3 regions of the Streptomyces sp. NPDC007872 genome follow, and region 3 is predicted to be linked to each of the others. Evidence: riboswitches for the same ligand, from Rfam matches in the RefSeq annotation. Region 3 holds a riboswitch; each other region holds the start of a gene.
What was found. Region 3 has a riboswitch for cyclic di-AMP ahead of ACFYNX_RS24780 (peptidoglycan DD-metalloendopeptidase family protein). Riboswitches for the same ligand answer to the same signal wherever they lie in the genome.
Positions count from the first base shown of each region.

Region 1 (7,829 bases), on a different contig from region 3:
TCTTACGGCCTGTACGTCCTGTACATTTTTTACAGATGGAGGCGACCGCCATGGATGCTCGACACGTCCTGCCCGAGTTCACGGAGCGGACCGCCTTCGGGGCCCGGACCCTCGATCTGTACGCGAAGCTGATGGAGTCCCGGATCGTCTTCCTCGGCACCCGGATCGACGAGACCTCGTCCAACGACGTGATCAGCCAGCTCCTGTACCTGGAGTACGCGGCGCCCGACCGGGACGTCGCGCTCTACATCAACTCCCCCGGCGGCTCCGTCACCTCCATGACCGCGATCCACGACACGATCCGGACGCTCGCCTGCGACGTGGCCACCACCTGCCTGGGCCAGGCCGCCTCCACCGCCGCCGTCCTGCTCGCCGCCGGGACGCCGGGCAAGCGCACGATGCTCCCCGGCGCCCGGGTCACGCTCCGGCAGCCCGCCGTGGAGGAGCCCTTGCGGGGCCGGCCGGGCGACATGGCCATCCAGGCCCGCGAACTGCTCCGCCGGCGCGCCCTGATGGCCGGACTGCTCGCCGAGCACACCGGACGGAGCAGCGAGCGGGTCGACGCCGACCTCGACCGCCTCACGGTCCTGGACGCCCCGGCCGCCGTCGAGTACGGGCTCGTGGACCACGTGATCACGAGCCGGCGCGCCGCGGCCGGCGGCGCGGCACGGTGAGCGGGCCGTGGTTCCCGAGCTGCCGCCGCTGCCGGCCCTGACGCGGGCCGAGGGCGAGCTGGTCGACGCGTACCTCGCGGTCGTCGACCTCCTGGGGAGGATCAACCCATCCAGAAGTACGCATACCTATGGGGCCCTGAGGGCGGCTCAGGCCCTGGTGGGGCGTGCGGAGGAGCTGCGCGAGGCCCTGGCGCTCATGCACGCGCGGGGCGAGAGCGAGGTCCACGCGGACACCCTGGCGCGCGCCCTGCGGGTGTTGGACGGGGAGCGGCGGGCCGGCCGGGTCACGCTCCCCCGGGCCTGACGGAGTTGACATTCCGGCATGTCGTGTCGAGGGCCGGACGGCCGACAGCCGCACCGGAAGCACTCGTCCGTTCGATGGAGTCGACGAGTCGACATATGGCTCCGGCGAGTTGCGCACCGGGGGTACACATCCGGCCGAATCGGGCGCTCCCTTGCTGGTGCGGGGCCCGTGGGCCAAACCTCCGACGATCACGAAAGCATCCTGTCCACCCGAATGGATCAGTCGTGAGGACTCTCACATATCGCTGTTTCCACTCGGATTTCGACCAAGCTGTGGGGCAAGATCCCTGCCGACGACAAGCCCCCGCCATCCGAGGCGGGGCGGTCCGGGCGGACGCCGAGTCCTGCCGCCGTCCCGGACGCCTGGTCGACAGGATTGGATCGGCAGGAGTGGAGGACCCGAGCAGTACGGGCCGTACGCGCTGTTTCCGCAGCGGGGCCGGCCCTTGGGGTGAAGCCGCAGCCGCGGCCGGGCATCTTCGCCTGCCCGAACCCGACAGGTCATCCTTCACAGGCGGCTGACGAAGGGTTGCGCATGACTGCGCAGATGCACGTCCCGTCCCTGCTGTCCCGGGCCGGAGCCGTCTCGGCTCTCACCCTCGCCGCCGTCGGCGGCACGCTGCTCGCGCCGGGCACGGCACCGGAGGCCCAGGCGGTGACCTCACACGCGAACAAGGCGCTGAGCATCGCCGCCTCCAAGAAGGGGGCGCCGTACCGCTACGGGGCCGCGGGGCCCTCCCGGTTCGACTGCTCGGGCCTGACGCTCTACGCGTACAAGAAGGCGGGCAAGTCGCTGCCCCGCACCGCGCAGCAGCAGTACAACAAGACCCGGCACATCACGGCCGGCAGCAGGCAGAAGGGGGACCTGGTCTTCTTCCACTCCGGCGGGAAGGTCTACCACGTGGGCATCTACGCCGGGAGCGGCAAGATCTGGCACTCGCCCAAGACGGGCTCCTGGGTGAAGCTCGACAAGATCTGGTCCTCGAAGGTCTACTACGGACGCGTCCGGTGACCCCGCCCGGGCGCTGACCGGGCGCCGTGGAGGACGCCGGGGGGTGCGGTGGCGCCGCCGCACCCGAACCGCCGTCCCGGGGGGTCCCGGTCGCCGGACGGGCCCTAACAGCCCACCGGTGCGGCCGCCTTCCACGGCAGGACGATGCCGACCGTCTTGCCGCCGTCCGCGGTCGGGGTCACCGAGAGGCGACCGCCGGACTCCGCCGCCAGGGAGCGGATGATCACCATGCCGCGCCCGTTGTCCTGCTGGACCGCCGCCGGAAGGCGGCGGGGGCGGCGCGGATGGCTGTCCGTGACGCCGACGTGGAGCTGCTCGCCGCGGTCCAGGCGGACGTCCACCGTGAAGGTGGGCGACTGACCGAAGGTGTGCAGGACGGCGTTGGTGGCCAGTTCCGAGACGACCAGACGGACCGCGTCCGCCTGGTCGGAGAACTCGTCGAGCCCCCAGTCGGTGAGGACCTCCGCGACGAACCGCCGGGCGGTGGGGACCGAGGCGGGCTCGCTCGGCAGGGTGACGGATGCTTCCTGATGGTCTGCCATGGCGAACTCTGTCCCTTTCCCGCCGGGGCCGCTGCCCCGGATCTCGCACTGCGCGTCAGAGTCCCACCGATGCTGCCGCGCCGTACCGGGTTCCACCGGGAAAGGGCCCGTCTGTCGCCCGAAGCGGTGAACCGTACGACGTGTGAACGCCCCCGGCCCGTACGTCAGACGGCGGGCGCGGTCCGCAGGACCGTCTCCACGGCGCGGTCGATCTGCGCATCTGTCAGGTCGGCGCGTGCCGTGAGGCGCAGGCGCGAGACGCCGTCGGGGACGGACGGGGGCCGGAAGCAGCCGACCGCCAGGCCCTGTTCCCGGCAGTCCGCCGCCCAGCGCAGCGCCGCCTCCGGGGAGGGGGCGCGGACCGAGACCACGGCCGCGTCGGGCCGGGCCGCCGTCAGGCCGGCCGCGGTCAGCCGCTCGTACAGGCCGGTGGCGACGGCGCGGACCCGCCCGGCGAGCCCCGGTTCGGCCGCGATCAGGCGCAGGCTCGCGAGGGCGCCGCCGACGGCGGCCGGGGCGAGGCCGGTGTCGAAGATGAAGGTGCGGGCGGCGTTCACCAGGTGCTCGATGACCCGGGCCGGGCCGAGGACCGCGCCGCCCTGGCTGCCCAGGGACTTGGAGAGGGTCAGGGTGGCGACCACGTCCTCGTCGCCCGCTAGCCCGGCGCCGTGCGACGCGCCCCGGCCGCCGTCGCCGAGGACGCCGAAGCCGTGGGCGTCGTCCACGACGAGCCCGGCGCCGTGCGCGCGGCAGGCGGCGGCGAGTTCCGCGAGCGGGGCCCGGTCGCCGTCGACGGAGAAGACGGAGTCGCTGACGACGAGGGCCCGGCGCCCGGGGTGGGCCTCCAGCGTCTTGCGTACGGCCTCGGGGTCGGCGTGCGGGACGACGGCGGTCTCGGCGCGCGCCAGGCGGCAGCCGTCCACCAGGGAGGCGTGGTTGGCGGCGTCCGAGACGATCAGGGAGTCCCGGCCGCCGAGCGCGGTGAGCACGGCGAGGTTGGCGGCGTAGCCGGAGGAGAAGACGAGGGCCGCCTCGAAGCCGCAGAAGGCGGCGAGTTCGCGCTCCAGGTCGGTGTGGAGCAGGGTGGTGCCGGTGACGAGCCGGGAGCCGGTGGCGCCGGCGCCCCAGCGCCGGGCCGCCCCGGCCGCCGCCCCGGTGACCTCGGGCCTGCGGGTGAGGCCCAGGTAGTCGTTGCCCGCCAGGTCGAGGAGGTCCGACTCGGCCGCCCGGGGCCGCAGCGTGCGGACGAGGCCGGCGTCGGCCCGGCGGCGCGCCTCGGCGTCGGTCCAGTCGAAGGCGGTGCGGCGCGGAGCCGCGGCCGCCCGCGCGTCGTCGGCCCGTGCGTCGGCGGCCTGTGTGTCGTCCGCCCGCCCGTCCGCCCGTCCGTCGGCGGCCTGTGCGTCGTCGGCCTGTGGCATGCGGGATCCTCCGTCGGCGCCCTCGCCGGCCGGTCGGCCGTCGGCGGCTTTTGTAGGCAGCGCACAGACCCTAACCGCAGGAGAACGGGATCGTGGTGTGGTCATCCACACACCCCGAACGGCGCCGTTTGTTCGGATCCTCCTTGGCCCGGGGGCGGGCGGTAGGCAAGGATCAGCGGTTATGGACCTGCTGAACACGCTGGTGGAGAAGGGGCTGCGGCGCGAGCCGCCGACCCGTGAAGAAGCGCTCGCCGTCCTGGCGACCTCCGACGACGAACTGCTCGATGTGGTGGCCGCGGCCGGCAAGGTGCGCCGTCGGTGGTTCGGGCGGCGGGTGAAGCTCAACTACCTGGTCAACCTCAAGTCCGGCCTGTGCCCCGAGGACTGCTCGTACTGCTCGCAGCGGCTCGGCTCCAAGGCGGAGATCCTCAAGTACACCTGGCTGAAGCCGGACGAGGCGTCGCAGGCCGCCGCGGCGGGCGTCGCGGGCGGCGCCAAGCGGGTGTGCCTGGTGGCGAGCGGGCGCGGTCCGACGGACCGGGACGTGGAGCGGGTCGGCAGGACCATCGAGGCCATCAAGGAGCAGAACGAGGGCGTCGAGGTGTGCGCCTGCCTCGGCCTGCTCTCGGACGGCCAGGCGGAGCGGCTGCGGGAGGCCGGCGCCGACGCGTACAACCACAACCTGAACACCTCCGAGGCGACGTACGGGGGGATCACCAAGACCCACACGTACGCCGACCGGGTGGACACCGTGCAGAAGGCGCACGCGGCGGGCCTGTCGGCCTGTTCGGGCCTGATCGCGGGCATGGGCGAGGCCGACGGGGACCTGGTCGACGTCGTGTACGCGCTGCGGGAGCTGGGCTCGGACTCGGTGCCGGTCAACTTCCTCATCCCGTTCGAGGGCACCCCGCTCGCCAAGGAGTGGAACCTGACCCCGCAGCGCTGTCTGCGGATCCTGGCGATGGTCCGCTTCGTCTGCCCCGACGTCGAGGTGCGGATCGCCGGCGGCCGCGAGGTGCACCTGCGCTCGATGCAGCCGCTCGCGCTGCACATCGCGAACTCGATCTTCCTGGGCGACTACCTCACCAGTGAGGGCCAGGCCGGCCAGGCCGACCTGGACATGATCGCGGACGCGGGCTTCGAGGTGGAGGGCATGGGCACGCCCACGCTGCCCGCGCACCGCGCGGACGCGCTCGCGGCGGCCGGCGGCGGCTGCGGTTCGGGCGCGGGCGCGGAGGCCGGGGGCGGTTGCGGCTCGCACGCCCCGGCGGAGAGCGGCGCGGCGGAGGGTGGCGCGGGCTGCGGTTCGCACGCGTCGGCCGAGGCCGGTACGGGCTGCGGCTCGCACTCCGGTGGCGGCTGCGGTCCCTGCGGCGGTCACGTCCCGGACCGGGAGCCCGGCGCGGCCCCGGCCGCCGAGGCCGCGCCGGGCGGCGCCCGGACCGATCTGGTGGCGGTGCGCCGCCGGGGAGCCGGGACGGACCTCGCGCCGAATGCGTAACGACGAGCTCCTCGCCCTGGACCGGGCGCACGTCTGGCACCCGTACGGCCCCATGCCGGGCCGCGCGGAGCCGCTGGTCGTCGCGTCCGCGTCCGGGGTGCGCCTCCGGCTCGCCGAACCCGCCGAGGGGCGGGCCGAGTTGATCGACGGCATGTCCTCGTGGTGGTCGGCGGTCCACGGCTACAACCACCCCGTCCTCAACGAGGCGGTGCGCGGCCAGCTCGACCGGATGAGCCACGTCATGTTCGGCGGGCTCACCCACGAGCCGGCCGTCCGCCTCGCGAGCCGGCTCGTGGAGATCACCCCCGAGCCGCTGCGGCACGTCTTCCTCAGCGACTCGGGCTCGGTCTCCGTCGAGGTGGCGGTCAAGATGTGCCTGCAGTACTGGCGTTCGCTCGGGCGTCCCGAGAAGCGGCGGCTCCTCACCTGGCGCGGCGGCTACCACGGGGACACCTGGCAGCCGATGTCGGTGTGCGACCCCGAGGGCGGGATGCACGAGCTGTGGACCGGGGTCCTCCAGCCGCAGGTCTTCACGGACGCCCCGCCGGCCGCGTACGAGGAGTCGTACGCGGAGCTGCTGCGGACCGCGATCGGGCGGCACGCGCACGAGCTGGCCGCGGTGGTCGTGGAGCCGGTGGTGCAGGGCGCGGGCGGGATGCGCTTCCACGACCCGGGCTATCTGCGGGTGCTGCGGGAGGCCTGCGACGAGCACGGCGTGCTGCTGGTGTTCGACGAGATCGCGACCGGGTTCGGGCGCACGGGCACGCTGTTCGCGGCCGACGCGGCCGGAGTCTCCCCCGACGTGATGTGCGTGGGCAAGGCGCTGACGGGCGGTTACCTGTCGATGGCCGCGACGCTCTGCACGGGCCGGGTGGCCGACGGGATCTCGCGGGGCGAGGTGCCGGTCCTGGCGCACGGACCGACGTTCATGGGGAACCCGCTGGCCTCGGCGGTGGCCCTGGCCTCGATCGACCTGCTGCTCTCGCGGGACTGGCAGGTCGAGGTCAAGCGGATCGAGGCCGGGCTGCGCGAGGGGCTCGCCCCGGCGGCCGCCCTGCCGGGCGTGCGGGACGTGCGGGTGCTCGGCGCGATCGGGGTCGTCCAGCTCGACCACGGGGTCGACATGGCGGCGGCGACGCGCGCGGCGGTCCGGGAGGGCGTGTGGCTGCGCCCGTTCCGGGACCTGATCTACACGATGCCGCCGTACGTGACCGGCGACGAGGACGTGGCCCGGATCTGCGCGGCGGTACGGGCCGCCGCGGCGGCGGGCTGACCGAAGGATGGAGCGGACTGTGGGAATCGTCGTCGTCAGCGGCACCGGGACCGAGATCGGCAAGACGGTCGTGACCGCGGCCGTCGCCGCCGTCGCGACCGCCGCCGGGCGGTCGGTCGCCGTACTGAAGCCGGCGCAGACGGGCGTCGGGCCGGACGAGCGGGGTGACGCGGACGAGGTCGTACGGCTCTCGGGCGCCGCCGCCTCGGCCGAACTGGGCCGCTTCCCGGAGCCGCTGGCCCCCGGTACGGCCGCCCGGCGGGCCGGGCTCGCACCGGTCGGGCCCCGGGAGGTCGCCGAGGCCGCCCGGAAGCTGGCCGCCGAGCACGACCTGGTCCTCGTGGAGGGGGCGGGCGGGCTGCTCGTCCGCTTCGACGAGGAGGGCGGCACGCTCGCGGACGCGGCGGCGCTGCTCGGCGCGCCGGTCCTGGTGGTGGCCCCGGCCGGGCTCGGGACGCTCAACTCGGCGGCCCTGACCGGCGAGGCGCTGCGGGCGCGCGGCATCGGCCACCTGGGCGTGGTGGTCGGCAGTTGGCCGGCCGCGCCGGACCTGGCGGCCCGCTGCAACCTGGCCGACCTGCCGGAGGCGGCGGGCGCGCCCCTGCTCGGAGCCGTACCGGAGGGCTCGGGCTCCCTGTCCCCGGCGGACTTCCGCGCGACGGCGGGGAACTGGCTGGCCCCGGCCCTGGGCGGGACGTGGGACGCGGACGCGTTCACGGAAACGCACGCGGAGCCGTACGGGGGCTGACACCGGCCGGGGCGCCCGGGGACTCCGGCGCCCCGCGCGCCCGGGTCGCGGTCCCGGCCGTGCTCCCGGGGTGCGGGCCCCTCGTACGGGCCGGGCCCCGGCCCGTCGTGCGGCCCCGGGGCGCGCGGCTCCGTAGGCTGGAGGTACGCGCGCCCAGGCACGAGGAGCATCCGATGACGTCTTCGCGGCCGGCACCCGGGGGCCCGCCCCGGGTGCGCCACCCCCTCTTCGCCGGCTTCTACGCCCGGTTCAGCGTCTCCGCCGAGACCCGGGGCGGGATCGGGGCGCTCCGGGCCGAGCTGCTCGCCGGGCTCGCCGGCCGGGTCGTGGAGGTCGGGGCCGGGAACGGGCTGAACTT
Region 1 is NZ_JBIAEA010000009.1:167,543-175,371, forward strand. Features, by position in the region: gene ACFYNX_RS28160 (ATP-dependent Clp protease proteolytic subunit) at 51-674, shown strand; gene ACFYNX_RS28165 (hypothetical protein) at 682-978, shown strand; cyclic di-AMP (ydaO/yuaA leader) riboswitch at 1,379-1,509, shown strand; gene ACFYNX_RS28170 (C40 family peptidase) at 1,513-1,989, shown strand; gene ACFYNX_RS28175 (ATP-binding protein) at 2,094-2,531, opposite strand; gene ACFYNX_RS28180 (8-amino-7-oxononanoate synthase) at 2,696-3,949, opposite strand; gene bioB (biotin synthase BioB) at 4,131-5,450, shown strand; gene ACFYNX_RS28190 (adenosylmethionine--8-amino-7-oxononanoate transaminase) at 5,443-6,723, shown strand; gene bioD (dethiobiotin synthase) at 6,743-7,471, shown strand; gene ACFYNX_RS28200 (class I SAM-dependent methyltransferase) at 7,645-7,829, shown strand, end outside.
Region 1: another riboswitch for cyclic di-AMP. It lies ahead of ACFYNX_RS28170 (C40 family peptidase); the one in region 3 lies ahead of ACFYNX_RS24780 (peptidoglycan DD-metalloendopeptidase family protein).

Region 2 (7,829 bases), on a different contig from region 3:
GGCCATGATCCGCCGGACGGGCCCTAGGGCCCGTCCGGCGTCAGTCCCGGATCGCCGACGCCTCGGTCAGGAGGGTCAGCTCCTCCTCCGTGAGTTCCAGGTCGGCGGAGGCGACCAGGGCCGGGAGCTGTTCGACCGTACGGGCCGAGGCGATCGGCGCGACGACGGTGGGCCGGGAGGCGAGCCAGGCGAGGGCGACGGTGGCGGGCTCGGCGCCGTGCGCCCCGGCGACCGCGTCGAGCGCGGAGAGCACGGCCCGGCCCCGCCCGGTGTCCAGGTGCTTGCCGGCCCCGGCGGCGCGGGCGCTGTCGACGCTGGTGCCGGGGCGGTACTTGCCGGTGAGGAAGCCGGAGGCGAGGCCGTAGTACGGGACGGCGGCGAGCCCCGCCTGCTCGGCGGTCTCCAGGAGCGGGCCCTCGTAGGTCTCGCGGGAGACCAGGTTGTAGTGCGGCTGGAGGGCCACGTAGCGGGCGAGGCCCTCGGCCTCGGCGAAGTCCAGGGAGGCGCGGAGCCGCTCGGGGGAGATGTTGGAGGCGGCGACGGCCCGGACCTTGCCGTCCCTCACCAACTGGTCGAGGGCGGTGACGATCTCCTCGACGGGGACGGACTCGTCGTCGAAGTGCGTGTAGTACAGGTCGATGCGGTCGGTGCCGAGGCGGCGCAGGGACTCCTCGGCGGCGGCCTTGATCGTGGGGGCGGAGAGCCCCTTGAACCGGGGGTGGGCGCCGGCCTTGGTGGCGACGACGACGTCGTCGCGGTTGCCGCGGGAGGCGAGCCAGCGGCCGATGACGGTCTCGGACTCGCCGCCCTCGTTGCCCTCGGCCCAGGCCGAGTAGACGTCGGCGGAGTCGACGAAGTTGCCGCCCGCGGCGGCGTAGGCGTCGAGGACGGCGAAGGACTGCGCCTCGTCGGCGGTCCAGCCGAAGACGTTGCCGCCGAGGGCGAGCGGGAAGACGTGGAGGTCGGACGTGCCCAGCGTACGGAGAGAGGTCATGGGGTGATCAACGGTCTCCGCCGCCGGGCCTATTCCGCACGACTCCCGGGCGGTTCTCGTGCGGTTCCCGGGCGGCTCCCGGGAGGGTCAGACCGTCAGGCCCTTGGAGCGCAGCCAGGCCGCCGGGTCGACGCCGTCGCCGCCGCCGGGGTGGACCTCCAGGTGGAGGTGGGCGCCGGAGACGTTCCCGGTGGCGCCGACGCGGCCGATCGTCTCGCCGGTGCCCACGGTCTGGCCCGCGGAGACCGTCATGGAGGAGAGGTGGCAGTACCAGACCTCGGTGCCGTCCTCCAGCTCCAGGACGATCCGGTAGCCGTAGGAGCCGGACCAGCCCGCCGACTTCACCGTGGCGCCGTGGACCGCCTTGAGCGGGGTGCCGGTGGGGGCCGCGAAGTCGAGGCCGGTGTGGTAGCCGGAGGACCACATCGAGCCGGACTGCATGTAGGTGGCGGTGAGCGTGTACGAGGAGAGGGGCATCGAGTAGCTGGCCGCGAGCGCGGCGAGGCGCTCGGCCTCGGCCTTCGCGCGGGCTTCCGCCTCCGCCTTGGCCTTGGCCTCCGCCTCGGCCTTCGCCTTGGCCTGTGCCTTGGCCTCGGCAGCGGCCTTCTCCGCGGCGTCGGCCTTGGCCTTCGCCTCGGCGGCGGCCTTCTCGGCGGCCGCCTTCTCCGCCGCGGCCTTCTCGGCGGCGTCGGCGGAGGCCTGCTGCTGCTCGGCCTGCTGGAGGATGCGGGCGCGCAGGGCCTCGCCGGCGTCGGCGGTGCCCGGGGCGTCCGCGGTCGTCAGGCTCGCCCGCGTGACCTGCCCGGTCCGCGCGGCCCGGTCGTCGGTCTCGGTGGTGTACGTGGCGGAGGTCAGCGGGTTCGGGTTGGCGCGGTCCGCGGGGACCGTCTCCCGCTCCTCCCGGTCGGGCAGGAGCGCGCCGACGCCGGGGAGGTCGTGGGCGTCGGGCAGGTTCAGGTCCGGAAGGTCCGGGAGCGATATGGCCACCGGCGGCTTGTCCTGCGCGGTGGCGAGGCCGCCCGCACCGACGGCCGCGATGACGCCGACGCCGAGGACGGTGGAGGAACGGGCGAAGTTGGAGCGCTGCTTGACGACCCGGTGCCGGCCGCCGGAGCGGTTCTGGGAGCGGAGGGAGTCCTCGGTGGGGTTCCACTCGGTGTCCGGGACGGAGGGAGCCGCACCGCCGCCGAAGGCATCGAAGGGGGCTTCGGGGGCAGGGGTGTTGGACGCCACGGAGGCGCGCTCCTTTCCTTCCTTCTCGCCTACCGGGTTAGCTGACGGGTTCGGAGCAGGAAGGTCTCCTACGGGCCCGGTCGCACGGGTGGGTGCGAAGGGCTCGATTCACCCCAAATGGTGGTTCCCCGGTTCCCTTTCGGGATTCGGCGCATGCGCACGGTGCCGTCTCTTGCGACGGCTGGGACGACCGCGCTGCGTTATCGAACGTTAATAGACAGGGGGTCCCGTTTCCAAGCCGTTCCCCTTGATCATTCAGTGAATTGACAGGGAATGGTCCGACTTGACCCCCCTTCAGCGGGACGGGCTCCGAGGATGGCAAAACCCCCGCAACCTGACGGTACGTCAATTGTTATCGCAGGGAGACCTTCCGACTACCCGTGGTGACGGGGGGTACGGGGCGGTCGTGACGGGGCCCGCGTGCGGTCAGTGGCGGGGCCCGCGGGCGGTCGTGGCGGGGGTGCGGGGCGGTCAGTGGTGGGGCCTCCCGGGCGGGACCACCGGCATCGTCCGGCGCCGCTCCGGCTGCCCCGCCGCCGGGCGGCTCAGCGCGAGCAGCGCCATGTCGTCCGTCGCCCCGCCGCCCGTGTGGAGCCGTACGTCGTCCACGAGCGCGTCGAGCACCTCCTCGGGTCCGGGGAAGATCCGCCCGGCCAGCCGCTCCGCCGGGTCGTAGAAGACGCCCTGCGCGTTCCGCGCCTCCGAGAGGCCGTCGGTGTAGAAGAGCAGCGTCGTGCCCGGCGGGTACGGCCGGGCCTCGGCGCGGTCCGGCCACGACGCGAGGTCCCCCATGCCCAGGGGCAGCGCCGGCCGGCTCGGATCGACCGGCTCGACCCGGCCGTCCCCGTGCAGCACCAGCGGGGGCGGGTGCCCCCGGTTGACGACCCGTACGAAGCCGTCGAAGGTGCCGCTGCCGTCGGAGCGCGGGATCTCGGCCAGGACGGCGGTGGTGAACCCCTCGACGGCGTCGAGGCTGTCCCGGCGGGTGCCCTCCCGGTCCAGCGCCCGTTCGAGCCGCTCCGCCACGCCCTCCAGGGTCCGCTCCTGCTCGGCCGCCTCCCGGAAGGCCCCGATGACGACGGCGACCGCCTCGACCGCTTCGAGGCCCTTGCCCCGTACGTCCCCGACCACGAGCCGCACCCCGTGCGGGGTGTCCTGCACGGCGAAGAGGTCGCCGCCGATGAACGCGTCCGCCTGCGCCGCCTCGTAACGGGCCGCGCACCGCAGCCCGCCGATCCGCTCGGCGGGCGTCGGCAGCACCGCCTTCTGCGCGGTCTCCGCGATGACCCGCGCCGAGGCGAGCCGCTCGCCGCTGCGGCGCACCACCCGGTTGATGAGGAGGGCGAGCCCGGAGACGGTGAACACGGTCAGGGTCTCGGCGACCGCCGGGGCGCGGGTGACGTCGTCGCTGAAGAGGTAGAGGCCGACCGAGGCGAGGACGGCGGCGATCCCGGTGAGGAGGGTCGTGAGCAGGGAGAAGAAGGGCGCGGCGACCAGCGGGGCGGCGGCGAGCATCGGGGAGGCGGTGTACGGGGCGGGGGTCGTCACGTCGAAGAGGACGCCGCCCACGATGATCAGCGGCGGCAGCGCGCGGATGAACCGCCGGGCGCCCCGGTACCCGGGACGGCCCTCACCGCCCCGCCTCCCGCGACCCACCGCTCCTAGGGGGTGCCCCACCTGTTCTCTCCCGCCGGTCCGCCCGCCCGCGGCCCGTACCGCGCCCTTCCAGAGTGGCCGCCACCCCGGCGGACGGCGACTCCGCACGGCCGACCGGTGTACGGGGGGCCGGCGTAGAGGGGTGGGGCCGGGGGCCCGGGGAACGGCACCTACATGTTCCGCTCGGCGTAGACCGCCAGCGCGTCCCGGACGAGGACCGCGGTCCCCTCGCCGTACCGGTCGTAGTTCTTGGTGAAGCGGGGGTCGTCGACGTACATCCGGCCGAGACCGATCACGTACTCCTTGGTCGGCGCCGTGGTGGTCGACAGCCAGGCGACCTGCCGCCGCGCGAGGGCCTGCACCTCGTCGCTGTCGGCGGCCAGGCCGTCCCGCGCCGCCTTCCCGAAGTCACGGGTGATGCCCGCCTGCTCCTCGACGAACGCCCGCTTCTGCTCCCCGTCCAGCGAGCGCCACCACCGGTCGCCCTGCTCGTACGCCTCGCGGCCCCAGCGGTGGGTGACCTCCTCCTCGTACTTCGTGTGGTCGAAACCGTCGAACATCTCGTCTGCCATGAGTTCCTCTCCGTCCTCGGTCTTCTGGAGAGTGGTCCGCACCGACATGATCTGACGTCCGATGCGCTCGCGCTCCTGCTCCAGGAGGGCGAGATGGGTGCGCAGGGCGGCGGTGGTGTCCCGCTGACCCGCGAGGACCTCGGCGATGGCGGGCAGCGAGAGCCCCAGCTCGCGCAGCAGCAGGATCCGCTGCAGCCGCACGAGCGCCGCCTGGTCGTAGTACCGGTAACCGTTCGCGCCGATCCGGCTCGGCTCCAGCAGTCCGCGCTCCCCGTAGTGCCGGAGGGTGCGGCTGGTGGTGCCGGCCTTCTTGGCGATCTCCTGGATCGACCACTCCATGACGAGAACGCTAGATCTTGACGTTGCGTCAAGGTCAACCGGAAACGTCCTGGGAAACGACGAAGGCCCGGATCCGAGTGCATCGGATCCGGGCCTTCGTTCGCTACTGAGTAGCGGGGACAGGATTTGAACCTGCGACCTCTGGGTTATGAGCCCAGCGAGCTACCGAGCTGCTCCACCCCGCGTCGGTAAACACGACTGTACGGCATGACCGGGGCGATCCTGAAATCGGTTTCCGCAGGCCCTGCTCCGGCCCCTGTCTCAGCAGCCGCAGTCGTCGGCGTCGACCGGGGCCGTCAGGGGGTCGGCGGCCTTCTCCGCGGGCCCTTCCCACGTCTCGTACGCGAAGCCCTCCCGCACCCAGTACTCGAAGCCACCGAGCATCTCCTTGACCGGGAAGCCCCGCTCCGCGAGGGCGAGCGCGGCGCGGGTGGCGCCGTTGCAGCCGGGACCCCAGCAGTACGTGACGACCGGCACGGACCGGTCGAGCAGCGCCTCGGCCTGCTCCGGAATGAGCACGGTCGGCAGGTGAACGGCTCCGGGGACGTGCCCCTGGTCCCAGGAGGCGGTGGACCGCGTGTCGACCAGGACGAAGCCGGGGTCGGTGCCCTCGGCCGCGGCGGTGGCGAGAACCGAGGCCACGTCGGAGACGTCGGCGTGGAAGGCGAGGCTCGCGGAGAAGTACGCGGCAGCGGCGGCGGGCGAGGCCGGCGGGGTGCGAAGTACGGGATTGACCTGCGGTGTCGTCGTCATGCTGATCAAATTAGGGCCGAAGAGCACCGCGCTGAAGTGGCGAATCACGGCGATCGACGGCTTCGGCCGGTGATTCCCGGGTGTTCGGGGAGGGAGGGCGGGGATCTCACGCGATGACCCTCAGGCCTGCCCCTCCTTGTCACATCGGCGCGATCCGATCCGTCATGCAGGCATGACGGCACGCGAGGGGGAGACCGGGCAGTGGGCGTGAACGGGGACGTGGGCCTGAACGGGGACGTGGAGGAGGGCGCGGGCATGGACGTGGGCATGGACGTGGGTGTGGGCGTGGGCGCCGACGCGTGGGGCGACGAAGAGCTCCTGGCCCGGCGCTTCGACGCCGACCGGGGCCATCTGCGGGCGGTGGCGTACCGGATGCTGGGCTCGCTGAGCGAGGCCGAGGACGCCGTCCAGGAGACCTGGCTCAAGCTCAGCCGCGCCGACGTCTCCGGGGTGCGGAACCTCAGCGGCTGGCTGACCACCGTCACCGGCCGCGTCTGCCTGGACATGCTGCGCTCGCGCGGCTCCCGCCGCGAGTCCCCGCTGGAGTACTACGTCCCCGACCCGGTGGTCCGGGCCGGGGACACCGCCGACTCCGCCGGTGCCGGCGATCCGGAGCGCGCGGCCGAACTCGGCGAGTCCGTCGGCCTCGCGCTCCTCGTCGTCCTGGAGGCGCTGTCGCCGGCCGAACGGCTCGCGTTCGTGCTGCACGACATGTTCGCCGTCTCCTTCGACGAGATCGCGGAGGTGGTGGACCGCAGCCCGGCCGCGACCCGCCAGCTCGCCAGCCGTGCCCGCCGCCGGGTGCGGGACGCCTCCCCGGGCCCCGCCCCGGACCCGCGCCGCCGCCGGGAGATCGCGGACGCCTTCCTCACCGCGGCGAACGGCGGCGACTTCGACGGCCTGCTCGCGGTCCTCGACCCGGACGTGGTGCTGCGCGCGGACGGCGGCCGCCTCATGGCCGGCGCATCCAAGCTGGTGCGGGGCGCCGAGACCGTCGTCGCACAGGCCCTCGCGTACTCCAGGTTCCGCAAGGCGGTGCTGCGGGTCGTGGCCAACGGCGAGCCCGCCGTCCTGTCGGTCGTCGACGGGCGCCCGACCGCACTCATGGTGTTCACGGTCGCCGGAGACCGGATCGTCCAGCTCCACATCCTTGCGGACCCGGAGCGGCTCGCGACGCTCGACCTCACGGAGGAGGAACTGTCACGGGCGGCGTACTGACCCCCCGGCCCTCCCGGCCCTCCCGGCCCTCGGTCGCTACCGTCCTCGGCGGCGGGCCAGGGAGGCGCCGGCCGTCAGGGAGACGGCGGCGCTGGCGACGCCGAGGACGGCGCCCGCGGCGACGTCGCCCGGATAGTGCACACCGGTGTGGACGCGGGAGTACCCCACCGTTGACGCCAGGAGACCGAGGGGCACGGCGGCGGCGGGCAGCACCACCCCCACGGCCGTGGCGAAGGCGACCGCCGACGCGGTGTGCCCCGAGGGGAACGAGGCCGAGTCGGGCATGGGGACGTGCCGGCCCGCCACCACCCGGGCCGCCTCCCGGTCCGGCCGCGGTCTGCGGACGAGCCGCTTGCCCAGCAGGTTCGCCGTGGCCGAGGCCACCGCGATCGCCCCGACCCCGGCGAGCGCGGCCCGGCGCGGCCGCCCGGGGAAGAGGGCGAGCACGGCCGCCACGGAGAGGGAGATCTTGGAGTGGTCGGCCGTCCTGGAGAGCCGGCGGAGGGCCGTGTCCAGGGTGGGCGTGGGGGTGGCGGCCACGGCGGCGTACACGGCACCGTCGACGGACCGGAGATCGTGCAGGACCGCCTGAGCGGTCTCGGTGGGCGTGTCGTGGGTCATGCGCCGCTCCTGGAAGGTCGTTGGGGATGGTGGGTGTGGAAGGCGAGTTCGGTGATGCGCCGCCAGTCGAGGGGCGGCGGCGGGGGCGTGATGCCCGGCCGGTCGCGGGGCACGAGCACCCGCAGGGCGCGGTGGCGCAGGGTGCAGACGACCGGGGTGGGCAGGGTCAGGGCCTCGCCGTCGACGGCGACGGAGATGGGGCCGTCGCCGCTGTCGCAGGTGACCTCGACCCTACGGGCCGTCAGGACGTTCAGGGCGGCCGCCTGGGTCCCCCGCACCGCCAGCTCGGCGGCCTGCATCGCCCCCTCCACCCGGACGCCGATCACACCGAGTTCGCCCCCGTCGAGACGGGGTCTTCGGGCCGGGTCGGCACTGAGCGGATCGGGCGTGGCGTACGGGTTGTTGCTGACCAGGAGCGCCTGCTGCGCGTCGAGCAGGGCGCC
Region 2 is NZ_JBIAEA010000005.1:20,867-28,695, forward strand. Features, by position in the region: gene ACFYNX_RS18650 (aldo/keto reductase) at 41-994, opposite strand; gene ACFYNX_RS18655 (M23 family metallopeptidase) at 1,082-2,227, opposite strand; cyclic di-AMP (ydaO/yuaA leader) riboswitch at 2,239-2,389, opposite strand; gene ACFYNX_RS18660 (PP2C family protein-serine/threonine phosphatase) at 2,699-3,883, opposite strand; gene ACFYNX_RS18665 (MerR family transcriptional regulator) at 4,054-4,794, opposite strand; tRNA gene ACFYNX_RS18670 (tRNA-Met) at 4,906-4,979, opposite strand; gene ACFYNX_RS18675 (rhodanese-like domain-containing protein) at 5,056-5,547, opposite strand; gene ACFYNX_RS18680 (sigma-70 family RNA polymerase sigma factor) at 5,803-6,765, shown strand; gene ACFYNX_RS18685 (phosphatase PAP2 family protein) at 6,802-7,386, opposite strand; gene ACFYNX_RS18690 (diacylglycerol/lipid kinase family protein) at 7,383-7,829, opposite strand, start outside.
Region 2: another riboswitch for cyclic di-AMP. It lies ahead of ACFYNX_RS18655 (M23 family metallopeptidase); the one in region 3 lies ahead of ACFYNX_RS24780 (peptidoglycan DD-metalloendopeptidase family protein).

Region 3 (7,829 bases):
CTTCCCGCTTTCTTCGAATGGCACCGTTCTTTGCTGCTCCCCAGGAGGTGAGCGAGTTATGGCCATGCCGCTCCGTCAGTCCATCCGGGTCGGGACCTACCTCTTCGAACAGAAGCTCCGCAAGCGCGACAAGTTCCCGCTGATCGTCGAGCTCGAACCGCTCTTCGCCTGCAACCTCAAGTGCGAGGGCTGCGGGAAGATCCAGCACCCGGCGGGTGTCCTCAAGCAGCGCATGCCGGTCGCCCAGGCGGTCGGCGCGGTCCTGGAGTCCGGCGCCCCCATGGTGTCCATCGCGGGCGGCGAGCCCCTGATGCACCCTCAGATCCACGAGATCGTCCGCCAGTTGGTGGCGAAGCGGAAGTACGTCTTCCTCTGCACCAACGCGATGCTGCTCCGCAAGAAGCTGGAGAACTTCACCCCCTCGCCGTACTTCGCCTTCGCCGTGCACATCGACGGGCTGCGCGAGCGGCACGACGAGTCCGTGGCCAAGGAGGGCGTGTTCGACGAGGCGGTGGCGGCGATCAAGGAGGCCAAGCGGCGCGGCTTCCGGGTCACCACCAACTCGACCTTCTTCAACACCGACACCCCGCAGACGATCATCGAGGTGCTCAACTTCCTCAACGACGACCTCCAGGTCGACGAGATGATGATCTCGCCCGCCTACGCCTACGAGAAGGCCCCCGACCAGGAGCACTTCCTGGGCGTCGAGCAGACCCGGGAGCTCTTCAGGAAGGCGTTCGCCGGGGGGAACCGGCGCCGCTGGCGCCTGAACCACTCGCCGCTCTTCCTGGACTTCCTGGAGGGCAAGGCGGACTTCCCCTGCACCGCCTGGGCGATCCCCAACTACTCCCTCTTCGGCTGGCAGCGCCCCTGCTACCTGATGAGCGACGGCTACGTCCCCACGTACCGCGAGCTCGTGGAGGAGACCGACTGGGAGAAGTACGGCCGGGGCAAGGACCCGCGCTGCGCCAACTGCATGGCGCACTGCGGCTACGAGCCCACCGCCGTCCTCGCCACCATGGGCTCCCTCAAGGAGTCCCTGCGCGCGGTCCGGGAGACCGCCTCCGGGAACAGCAGGTGAGCGGCGCGTGACCGGCGGCGGGTTCGACCTGCGGGCCCTGCTCGCCGAGCGCGGCGGCGAGCGGTACGAGCTGCACTCCCGGTACCTCAACCCCCAGCTCCCGCGCATGCTCCGCACCATCGGCTTCGACAAGGTGTACGAGCGGGCCGAGGGCGCCCACTTCTGGGACGCCGACGGGAACGACCACCTGGACATGCTCGCCGGGTTCGGCGTGATGGGCCTCGGACGGCACCACCCCGTCGTCCGCAAGGCCCTCCACGACGTCCTGGACGCCGGGCTCGCCGACCTCACCCGCTTCGACTGCCCGCCGCTGCCCGGCCTCCTCGCCGAGCGGCTGCTCGCCCACAGCCCCCACCTCGACCGGGTCTTCTTCGGCAACAGCGGCACCGAGGCCGTGGAGACCGCCCTCAAGTTCGCCCGGTACGCCACCGGGCGGCCCAGGATCGTCTACTGCGACCACGCCTTCCACGGGCTCACCACCGGCTCCCTCTCCGTCAACGGGGAGCGGGGCTTCCGGGACGGCTTCGCCCCGCTCCTGCCGGACACCGCGATCGCCCTCGGCGACCTCGACGCCCTGGAACGGGAGCTGCGCAAGGGAGACGTGGCCGGCTTCGTCGTGGAGCCGATCCAGGGCAAGGGCGTCCACGAGGCGCCGCCCGGCTTTCTGCGCGGGGCCCAGGAGCTGCTGCACCGGCACGGCGCCCTGCTGATCGCGGACGAGGTGCAGACCGGTCTGGGCAGGACCGGCGACTTCTACGCGTACCAGCACGAGGAGGGCGTCGAGCCGGACCTGGTCTGCGTCGCCAAGGCGCTCTCCGGCGGCTACGTGCCGGTCGGCGCCACCCTCGGCAAGGACTGGATCTTCAAGAAGGTCTACTCGTCCATGGACCGGGTCCTGGTCCACTCGGCGAGCTTCGGGTCGAACGCGCAGGCCATGGCCGCCGGGCTCGCCGTCCTCTCGGTGATGGAGGAGGAGGGCACGGTCGCCCGCGCGCGCCGGATCGGCGACCTGCTCTCCGGCCGCCTGAAGGAGCTGGTGCCCCGCTACGAACTGCTCCACGAGATCCGCGGGCGCGGTCTGATGATCGGCATCGAGTTCGGCCGGCCGTCCTCGCTCGGACTGCGCGGCCGCTGGACGATGCTCCAGGCGGCCCGCAAGGGCCTCTTCGCCCAGATGGTCGTCGTCCCGCTGCTCCAGCGGCACAGGATCCTCACCCAGGTCTCCGGGGACCACCTGGAGGTGATCAAGCTGATCCCGCCGCTCGTCGTCGACGAGGCGGACGTGGACCGGTTCGTCACCGCCTTCACGACGGTCATGGACGAGGCCCACGGCGGGAGCGGGCTGATGTGGGACTTCGGGAAGACGCTGGTCAGGCAGGCGGTCGCCCAGCGCTGACCCGAACCGGATCCTTCCGGGTCCCCGTACGGTCCTTCCGGGTTCTCACACGGTCCGTCCGGGTCTCCGCGAGGCCCTCCGGGTTTTGCCTCTGGGGCAAGAAACTTGCCTCAGAGGCACGATCCTGGCGGAATGGAGTCATGGACCACGTCCCCGGGGACACCTCCCCGGCCTCCGCCACCGACGTCCTGCCGGACGTCGCCCCGCAACTGCGGGCCCTGCGCCGCCGCCGGGGACTCACCCTGGAGGCCGCCGCCCGGCGGGCCGGCCTCTCGCCGGCCCACCTCTCGCGTCTGGAGACGGGGAACCGGCAGCCCTCGCTGCCGATGCTGCTCGCCCTGTCCCGCATCTACGGTACGACGGTCTCCGAGCTCCTGGGGGAGACCCCGCCCGAACACGACCCCGTCGTCCGGGGCGACCGCTCCGAGCCCGTCGAGGCCGACGGCTGGATCTACCGCCAGGCGGGCGGCGCCGGACGCGCCCTCCAGTGCCTGCGGGTCCACGTGCCGCACGCCACCCGGGCCGACATCGTGCGCGTCCACCCCGGCGAGGAGTGGATCCACGTCCTGGAGGGGCGGGTGCGGCTCGCGCTCGGGGAGACGGTCCACGTCCTCGACCCCGGGGACGGCGCGCACTTCGACTCGCTCACCCCGCACCGGATCGGCGCCGCCACCCCCGGCGGGGCCGAGCTGCTCTTCGTCCACACCCTGCTCCAGAGCCCCGCCGCCGAGTTGTGCTTCGGCGACGGGACCCCGCACCGGCGCTGACCGCCACAAAGCCGCTGTAACCATTTTTCAGGAAAGGACCGACATGTCCGAGAAGCCTGCGGCCGTCACCGGCGAGGAGCGCGGGGAAGGCAAGTTCCCCAAGGGCCTGGTGCTCCGCCTCTTCGCCTACCTGATCGCCGGTCACCTCTTCGCCGGCTTCCTCTACCTGCTCTTCGCGATGGGCGCGAAGTAGGACCCCGGCCGGCAGGCCCTACGCCTCGGTGAGCAGGCGCTCCCGCAGCCGCTCGCGGGTCTCCGGGGACAGCCCCAGGCCCTCGGAGAAGTAGGCGTCCACCGAGCCCCAGGTCGTCTCGATCGTCCCGAAGGCCGCCCGCAGGTACTCCGCCCGCGCGTCGAAGAGCGGGCTCAGCAGCTCCATCACCTCGGGCCCCATGGCGTCCGGGGCGGTGGAGCTGCGGCGCACCTTGTAGCGGCGGTGCGGCTCGTTCGACTTCACGTAGTCGGCCTCGATCGCCGCCCGCTCGACCCCGACGGCGAGCAGGGTGATCGCGACGGCGAGCCCGGCGCGGTCCTTGCCCGCCGCGCAGTGCATCAGGGCCGGGACGCTCTCCTCGGCCATGGAGTGCAGGATCCGGCTGTGCTCGGCGGTGCGCTCGACCACCATCCGGCAGTACGAATCGGACATCCGGGCCGCGGCCTGCCCGTCGCCGAGGACCTCCCGCAACTGCGCGGTCTCGCCGTCCCGCACCAGCCGCCAGAACTCCTTGCCGTCGGCCGGGTCGTTGAGGGGTATGTTCACGTTCCGCACCCCGGGCAGCTCGACGTCCGGGCCCTCGATCCGCCGGTCGGCCTCGTTGCGGAAGTCGAAGACCGTGTGCAGCCCGAGACCGGCGAGGAAGGCGGCGTCGCTCTCGGTCGCGTGGGCGAGGTGGCCGCTGCGGAAGAGGCGGCCGGGACGGACCGCCCGCCCGTCCGTCGTCGGCAGACCGCCCACGTCCCGGAAGTTGCGGACCTCCGTCAGCTCGGGCTCGTCGGCTTCGACGGGCGGGACCTGCGGCAACTGCTGCGTCACGGATGCTCCTGGAAGGTTGGCGCGCGGATGTCCGACGCGACGTCGGTTCCTGATCGGTTCCTGGGGCAATCATCCAGACGGGAGCGGTGCGGCGCACCCCCTCGGACGGGAATGGGTGATCTGTCCGAATTGGCCTATTGGGTATAACGCGCCCTGTTTACAGGCGAGATGGGATTCGGCGCGTGAGCAGCGTCATAGAAGTGACGGATCGTGGCCGGGGGTCCGGCGCGATTTCCGTGCGGGAAAAGGGAGTCGGAGGAACGTCCTCCACGGAGGGTGACCGGAATTCCGGGGGAACGATCTAGGGCGGAATCCCGGGACAAAACAGCGGCTTGTTCGCGCCGACCCCGCTCGTCTAGCGTCACGCTCAATCCGGACGGACCGCCGAATCCTGCCACCGCCCGGAATTCCACCCATCCCATGCGTGGCAGGAGCGGGGGACCCAGGAAGTACGCCGGTCCCGCGACGCAGGACGGCTCGGGGTGAAGCCGCGCGAGAGCGCGGCCGGACATCTCCAGTCCGAACCCGACAGCTCACCTCGCAGGCGCCGGAGAGGATTCGCCATGCCCGCGAAGGGTAAGCACCGCCGTCCCAAGAGCAACCCCCTCACCCGCGGATTCGCCGCCGCCGGTACGGGAGGCGCCGTCGTCGCCCTCCCGCTCCTCGGCGCCACGGGGGCCCACGCCGCCGAGCAGGCCGCCCCGGCCGCCGCCTCCGTCCAGTCCGTCGTCACCGCGCACGCCGTCGCGGCGAAGGCCGCCCCCGCGAAGGCCGCCGCGGAGACCGGCCCCCGGACGTACTCCGTCGTCGCCGGCGACTACCTGTCGAAGATCGCCGCCGACCACCACCTCCAGGGCGGCTGGCAGAAGGTCTACGAGGACAACCGCCGGACCATCGGCGCCGACCCCTCCCTCATCCTGCCCGGCATGAAGCTCACCATCGGCGCCAAGGGCTCCGCCCCCACCGGTCCCCAGAGCACCACCGGCGCCCAGGCCTCCGGCAAGAACGGCGACGAGGCCCCGCGCGCCTCCCGCGACAGCGGCCGCCCCGCCGCCCCGGAGGCCGAGGAGAGCTCCACCGGCTCCTCGGCCTCCACCGCCTCCTCCACCGGCTGGGTCTCCCCGGTCGCCCTCGCCGGCTTCTCCACCCCGTACCACGCCTCCGGCTCCATGTGGTCCTCCGGCTACCACACCGGCGTCGACTTCATCGCCTCCTCCGGCACCACCGTCCGCGCCGTCGGTGCCGGCACGGTCGTCTCCGCCGGCTGGAGCGGCTCGTACGGCAACGAGGTCGTCATCAAGCACGAGGACGGCAACTACTCGCAGTACGCCCACCTCTCCTCCCTCTCGGTCTCGGCCGGGCAGAGCGTCAGCGGCGGGCAGCAGATCGGCCTCTCCGGTTCCACCGGCAACTCCACCGGCCCGCACCTGCACTTCGAGATCCGCACCACCCCGAGCTACGGCTCGGACATCGACCCGCTGGCCTACCTGCGCCAGCACGGCGTCTCCCTCTGACGCCCCGAAGGACACACCCTTTTCCGAAGGCCCGGCGCATGCGCTCCGGGCCTTCGGCCTATTCCGACTTGGGCGAATCTTTATCGGTGGCATATATCACCCACCGTCAACCCCTCCTTACGGTCGCGTAGGTCACACGCGAAAGGGAAGGATGTGCCCCCGTGGCAGACGATTCGAGATCAAGAGACAAGAACGCATTCGGGTCGTACGCGGCGATCGGTGACAGCTTCACCGAGGGCGTCGGAGACCCCGGCCCCGACGGGACGTACGTCGGCTGGGCGGACCGCTTCGCGGTCCTGCTCGCCGACCAACTGCCGGAGCACGAGGCCTTCCGCTACGCCAACCTGGCCGTACGCGGGCGCCTCCTCGACCAGATCGTGGCGGAACAGGTCCCCCGGGCGAGGGAACTCGCCCCCGACCTGGTGACCTTCTGCGCGGGCGGCAACGACATCATCCGCCCCGGCACCGACCCGGACGACGTGGCCGAGCGCTTCGAGCGCGCCGTCGCCGACCTGACCTCCGCCGTCGGGACCGTCATGGTGACCACCGGCTTCGACACCCGTGACGTGCCCGTGCTCCGGCACCTGCGCGGCAAGATCGCCACCTACACCGCGCACGTCCGCGCCATCGCGGACCGCTACGACTGCCCGGTCCTCGACCTGTGGTCGCTCAGGTCCGTCCAGGACCGGCGGGCCTGGGACGGCGACCGGCTGCACCTCTCGCCCGAGGGACACACCCGGGTCGCCCTGCGCGCCGCCCAGGTCCTCGGCCTGCCGGTGCCCGCCGATCCCGACCAGGCGTGGCCGCCGGTCCCGCCGCGCGGCTCGCTCGAGGTGCGCCGCGACAACATCCAGTGGGCGCGGGAGTACCTCGTGCCCTGGATCGGGCGCCGGCTGCGCGGCGAGAGCTCCGGGGACCACGTCGAGGCCAAGCGCCCCGACCTCATGCCCCTCCAGCGGGCCTAGCGGGCGGTACGGCGGCGGGGATCCGCTCCAGGACCCCGCCCGCGAACACGTCGTACAGCGGCAGCGTCTCCAGGTGGACGTAGCCGATGTGGCAGTCGCAGACGGCGAGGGGGCAGGCGCGGGGGCGCAGGGCGGAACGGTACGAACCGTCGTACAGGTTCCCCAGTTCGGCCTTGACGAAGTGGCAGCGCCGCACCGTCCCCCCGCCGTCCACCGACACCACCGACTCCCCGGTCCGGCAGGGCAGCCCCGCCGAGCGGTGCGGATGCCGGCTGTACGGGAAGAGGGGGTCCAGCTCCGTCCACCCGTCGGCCTCCGCGTCGGTGTACGCATGCCCCTCGGCCGCGTTCACCCACAGGTACACGTGCGGCGGCAGCGCCTCCCGCAGTCGCCGCGCGTCCTCCCGGTGCTCCGGGAGCCCCACCACGCCCACGCTGAACCGGACGCCCCGGTCCGCGAGATCGCGGCACTTGCCGAGGAAGCGCTCGTACGGCGTCTGCCCGGGGTGGTACGTGCACCACAGTGCCACGCCCTCCCGGTCCGCCTCCGCCAGCCAGTCGGTCCGGCAGCTCAGATTGGTCTGGATCGCCACCCGCTCGACGTGCGGCAGCCGCGACAGTTCGACGAGCGCCCTCCGGTACCAGGAGCGCACCAGGCCCTCGCCCCACGGCGTGAACAGGATCCGCAGCCGGTCGCCGGTCTGCGCGGCGGCCCACCCGGTGAACCGTTCGAGCGCCGCCCGGTCCGCGCGCAACCGCTCCCGGCTGTCCCGGCGCTTGGCGAAGGGGCAGTACGGGCAGTCGTAGTCGCAGGAGGAGAGCGGCCCCCGGTAGAGCAGCGTCAGGTCCACGGCCGCCCCCTACTTCGGCTCGTACGCGGCCATCGCGGCCCGCACCCCGGGGGAGAACAGCTCGGGACCGAGCCCGTCCGAGTGCGCGAGCCCCTCGGGGGAGAGCCGCAGCAGCCCCGCCGGGGCCTCCCCGTCCAGCCAGCCGAGCGCCTCGAACCGGCCCAGCTCCCCGGGGAAGTCCGCGAAGGGCGAGGACCCGAACCGCTCCTCGTACCCGGCCACC
Region 3 is NZ_JBIAEA010000007.1:196,589-204,417, reverse strand. Features, by position in the region: gene ACFYNX_RS24810 (1-hydroxy-2-methyl-2-butenyl 4-diphosphate reductase) at 1-51, shown strand, start outside; gene hpnH (adenosyl-hopene transferase HpnH) at 59-1,081, shown strand; gene ACFYNX_RS24800 (aspartate aminotransferase family protein) at 1,089-2,477, shown strand; gene ACFYNX_RS24795 (helix-turn-helix domain-containing protein) at 2,618-3,244, shown strand; gene ACFYNX_RS24790 (DUF6126 family protein) at 3,288-3,437, shown strand; gene ACFYNX_RS24785 (tyrosine-protein phosphatase) at 3,456-4,277, opposite strand; cyclic di-AMP (ydaO/yuaA leader) riboswitch at 4,678-4,837, shown strand; gene ACFYNX_RS24780 (peptidoglycan DD-metalloendopeptidase family protein) at 4,841-5,791, shown strand; gene ACFYNX_RS24775 (SGNH/GDSL hydrolase family protein) at 5,953-6,756, shown strand; gene ACFYNX_RS24770 (STM4011 family radical SAM protein) at 6,734-7,606, opposite strand; gene ACFYNX_RS24765 (STM4012 family radical SAM protein) at 7,616-7,829, opposite strand, start outside.